Regions from separate parts of the Fervidobacterium gondwanense DSM 13020 genome, predicted to be linked through region 2. Evidence: riboswitches for the same ligand, from Rfam matches in the RefSeq annotation. Region 2 holds a riboswitch; the other holds the start of a gene.
What was found. Region 2 has a riboswitch for thiamine pyrophosphate ahead of BUA11_RS08865 (sulfide-dependent adenosine diphosphate thiazole synthase). Riboswitches for the same ligand answer to the same signal wherever they lie in the genome.
Positions count from the first base shown of each region.

Region 1: linked by a shared signal. The riboswitch ahead of BUA11_RS02640 (thiamine ABC transporter substrate-binding protein) and the one ahead of BUA11_RS08865 (sulfide-dependent adenosine diphosphate thiazole synthase) in region 2 are both predicted to bind thiamine pyrophosphate.

Region 1 is NZ_FRDJ01000002.1:102,471-104,870, forward strand. It holds gene BUA11_RS02635 (substrate-binding periplasmic protein) at 1-101, opposite strand, end outside; gene BUA11_RS02640 (thiamine ABC transporter substrate-binding protein) at 251-1,225, opposite strand; TPP riboswitch at 1,336-1,446, opposite strand; gene BUA11_RS02645 (hypothetical protein) at 1,603-2,400, shown strand, end outside.
Region 2 is NZ_FRDJ01000012.1:36,420-38,819, reverse strand. It holds gene thiC (phosphomethylpyrimidine synthase ThiC) at 1-726, opposite strand, end outside; gene BUA11_RS08865 (sulfide-dependent adenosine diphosphate thiazole synthase) at 757-1,575, opposite strand; TPP riboswitch at 1,674-1,786, opposite strand; gene cobO (cob(I)yrinic acid a,c-diamide adenosyltransferase) at 1,876-2,385, opposite strand; gene BUA11_RS08855 (aminotransferase class I/II-fold pyridoxal phosphate-dependent enzyme) at 2,400-2,400, opposite strand, start outside.

The sequences.
Region 1 (2,400 bases), on a different contig from region 2:
GAACCTAACAGGAACCCAACTTTAAGATACTGAGAGAAGATAAACGATGTAGGCAATATAAGAACAAGAGATAATAGTAGCAGAAGAATTCTTCTTATCAAACCGAAGCACCTCACTTCTTGGAATTTGATAAAACTTGTCTCTCATCTACTCTTTTAGACTATGCGAAGCTTTGGATCGTTGAAAGCTATATAAATTATTAAAAAAAGTACAGGGAAGGAATCCCTGCCCTTCTCTTTTCGAATTAGAACTATCCTATAACAGCTTTCTCCCACTTCTTCAATATTTCATCCAATCGTTCGTTAATCTTTGGGTCTACTCTCAAAATCTTCTTTGTTTCAGGAACGTATTTAAATACTTCAGGTAGTTCGATGTTTATAACAGGAAGCATCCACTGGTTCAGAGGAACTTCTTTTTGAAATTCAGGTGTCAAAATAAATTCTATAAACGCTCTTGCAAGTGCCCTGTTTTTGGCATTCTTAATTATACCTGCGTATTCTTCAAGAACGTATGCGCCTTCTTCAAAGATTACAGGTACATACTTTATTGAGCCGTATTTATACATGCTGTAAGCTCCGTCTGTTGCAAAACTAACTATTATGTCAGCCTCACCTGTTTCAATCATCTTGAATGCTGCACTCCAACCACTTGTGAATGTAAGTACGTTCTTCTTGAGCTCTTTCCAGTACTCCATAGCTCCATCTTCACCAAAAGCCGCTATTGTCCACATGAGGAATGTCAATCCTGTACTTGAAGTTCTTGGGTCTATTAAAACGATTTTGCCTTTGTATTCCGATTTCAGCAAATCTTTGAATGATCTTGGAGGATTTTTTATCTTCTCCGCGTTGTAAAGCATAGCTATAGCGCCATAATCGTACACGGTCCCGTAGTCGTTTACAAAACCTTTGTACATCAAATTTTTAGAATTCGTTGCTCTGTATTTTTCCAAGATACCTTCGCTGATAGCCTTGTTCAGTTGCTGGAGGTTCAATCCTATGACTATGTCAGCTCTTGGCGAATTTTTCTCAGCTATTAGCCTTGCAAGCACATCGCCCATCGAACCAAAGCTGACAACTTTTACTTTGCAGTTGTACTGTTTTTCAAATTTTGGTATAACAACCTTTGCTATGCCCCCTGCAAAACTGTCGGATGTGTATATGACAAGTTCAGCAGAGAAAGATACCGCTGTGATGAGCACAAGAGTTAAAAAAAACAGCTTTTTCATAAAAATCCCTCCTTTTCACGATATTCATACGTTATGCGCATTTAAAAGAAAAAATCCCTCCAATTTTACGGAGGGAACATCGTTTTATTATTAATTTTTCCAGATTCACACTTATTGTGTGCCCTGGTCCCTCCGCCGGTATTAACCGGATCAGGTTCGAAGGGTCGGGAACTTGCGTTCCCCTCTCAGCCCCGCATTTAGGAGCTCCCCTCCAGGTATAGTATTTCACAATGAATTTTACAATAGCTGTTACTAACAGTCAAGTCGTTGAGTTTTCGGAAAGTTTAATCGTCGATTATTGCGCATAACTTTCATTGTGATAAAATTAACTTAAAGGTTATCTCTAAAACCACTTACTTCTAAGAAGGGGTGAAACTATGAGAAAGCACATTCTTATCTTGCTAAGTGTTTTTGTACTTACTATTTCGTTTGGTGGTGTCTTGCATTTTGAACATGCGGACATTGTTTTTCCGGAAGGTTATGAAGAAAACGCCAAACTTGTTGGGAAGATATTCGAAAACGTTCGGCAACAGGTTATCGATTTAATTGGAAACGACCCGGGTAGAGTTACTTTCATACTTCAAGATAAGGGAGCCATAAGTAACGGATATACAAATCCTTTACTTCACAAAACAATAGTTCTTTACCTCTGGCCACCGGAAAGTTGGTTCCAATTCTCATTGCCGCTCGAGGATTGGTATACATATCTTATCATTCACGAATTTACGCACATGGTGCATTTAACCTACCAAGATTTATTCTCAAAGATAATAAGTATCTTAACAGGCATTCCGTATTTGCCTCAAATGTATGGACCATTTGTCGAAGGCACAACGGTCTTTGCTGAAAGCTCTTTTTCGAAATCCTCAGGTAGACTGAATAATCCGTTCTATTCTGATGGTATGTATTATTATTCTATTCCAAATTTTCCGTCATTCACCTATAAAGAATTGATGCCTGTTGATGACTTCAGAGGAGGTTTGCTGTACTACAATTTCACAGCTGGCTTTTATAAATATCTTGTAGATACGTACGGTCTGGATAAGATGAAAAAATATCTTGAATTAACTTCTGCATTTTTACCTGACCCAGAGATTGGGAGCAAGTATAAAGATATCTTTGAAAAAGTCTTTGGAAAAACTTTTGACGAGCTTTATACTGATTGGATTAGAAGT
Region 2 (2,400 bases):
CTGTTGAGGGTCAGTTGCATCTACCACAGTTCCTGGTCTCATACCATCGCCAAGACTAAGAGTTACATCAAACTCCGCAGCGATGTCCAGAATCTCGTCAAAATGTTCGTAAAATGGGTTTTCCTTTCTATTTTGTATCATCCAACCAGCAATGATAGATCCCCCACGGCTAACTATTCTTAGTACTCTTTTGCTCTTCTTGAGTTTTTCTAAAACATTTTGTGTTATGCCAACGTGGATTGTCATAAAATCTATACCATCCTTGGCATGAGCGTATACCATATCAATAAAATCTTTTTCCGTAAAATCTACCACGTTCTTACAACTTTCGTATGCTTTGACCGCAGAATCGTATATCGGAACAGAACCAACAGGAACTGGAGAATGTTCAACAATTGTTTGCCGAATCTTTGAAAGGTCTCCCCAAGTAGAGAGCGTCATAACAGCATCAGTACCTGCTGAAATTGCGATTTCAAGCTTTCTCAGTTCTTCTTCTAAGGACGAGTATCCCGCAGAAGTTCCTATATTTGCATTAACCTTTACAGAAAAGTCTTCTCCAACTATCATTGGTTTGGAAACGTTATGAAGCTTGTTTTTTGGAATAACTGCCTTTCCTTCTGAAAGTTTTTTCAAAACATATTCAACGGAAAGTCCCTCGTTTTCGGCACACTTTCTAATTTCATCTGTAACTATACCATTTATAGCATTTTGCATTTGAGTAGGCATGTTCTTCACCACCTTTTCTTAGTCAAATTCTTAGTCCAACCTTTTCAATTCAGACAATATTAACTCTGCTGCACGGATACCTGAAAAAATCATCCCTCCGAATATTGGTCCCATTCTTGGTCCACCACCAACGCTCACGGCAGCCATTCCCATCACGTAAAGTCCGGGATAAATCTCTCTTGTATTTTCAACAACGAACTTTTCACCATTTTCTGCATCCATTGGAAATTCGTAATCGACAGTACCACAGCTGCAAAGATTTTCCGTTGAACCTGTGACACTCATCATAATCCCGCGTTTTGATAGTAACCTAACAAGATTAGCCGGATGCCCGGTACCGTCTACGGTGAATTTAGCAACAACGGTAATCGGATCGACATGAAGCCTTTCTTTGACTGTTGGAAGCCAGTTTATAACCACACCACAAACGCGTTTATCGTACATGACCAAATCTTCGACAAAAACGTTATTGAAAAGAACAGCGCCGTTAAGGGTTGCATGATACAGCAGTGCGGACGCAAAGTGCACGGAATCAACGGTTATCAAATCGCCGTGCTTGACATATTTTATAGAATACTCTTTGAGAAAACCCTCTAACTCGCTTTCTAAAACCAATTCGTTGAACATCATTCCGCCACCCCAAATTCCACCGCCGGGCTCGTTCTTGGCTTCAAAGATTGCAACTTTCTTCCCCGCTTTAGACAGTTCGATAGCGAGTGCTAACGCGCTTGGTCCCGCACCTGCAATAGCAACGTCTACCTCGAGGTTTGCTTTTAATTTCTGAAAATACCTTTCCACAATGAGCTCTGAAATTCGATAATCTTTTTTGCTGCTTAATTCCTTCAACATATCAGTAACCTCCCTTAGTTTGTTTGAAAATAAAGAAAGTCCCTCCGAAATTCTTCGGAGGGACCCATTCTGCTTTTTTTACACTAATTAAAATTCTTTAGAATCTTTCTCCCGAATCCCTCCGCCGGTATTACCCGGATCAGGTTCATAGGGTCGAAGGATTGCCTCCTTCCTCTCAGCCCCGCTGTATGGAGCTCCCCTTCGGGAAATTATTCACTTTTCTAATTTGATAATAATACACTTTTAGAAAAAGTCAAGCATTTAAGAAATTGAAAAAATCAAGAATTTGGTCTGTTTGTATTAAAATTCTATACCTTTCCTTGCCATGATACCTTTTGTATAATAATGCTTAACCTCTCTCATCTGAGTAACCAGATCAGCGTATTCCAAAAGTTCATTTGGAGCATATCTTCCCGTAATTATAATCTCGACGTCTTTATCGCGTTTTTCCAACAGTTCAAGCACTTGGCTAACTGGGATGAGACCATAATAAATTGCTACGTTTAACTCGTCAAGAATAACTAAATCGTATGTTCCATTGAGAATGAAATTTTTTACTTTTTCAAACCCTTTTTGAGCAAGTTCTATATCGATTTTATCAGGATTTCTTTTGATAAAGCAATCTCGTCCGAACTGTTCGATAGTAATGTTTGGGATATATCTTTCTACGTCAAGTTCGGTGTATTTCATACCCTTTATAAATTGCCCGATAAAAACATTCATACCTGCACATGCGGCTCTAAGTGCCTGGCCAAATGCTGCTGTTGTCTTACCTTTACCATTACCTGTATAAACATGCACAAACCCCATCATTATGCCTCCCAT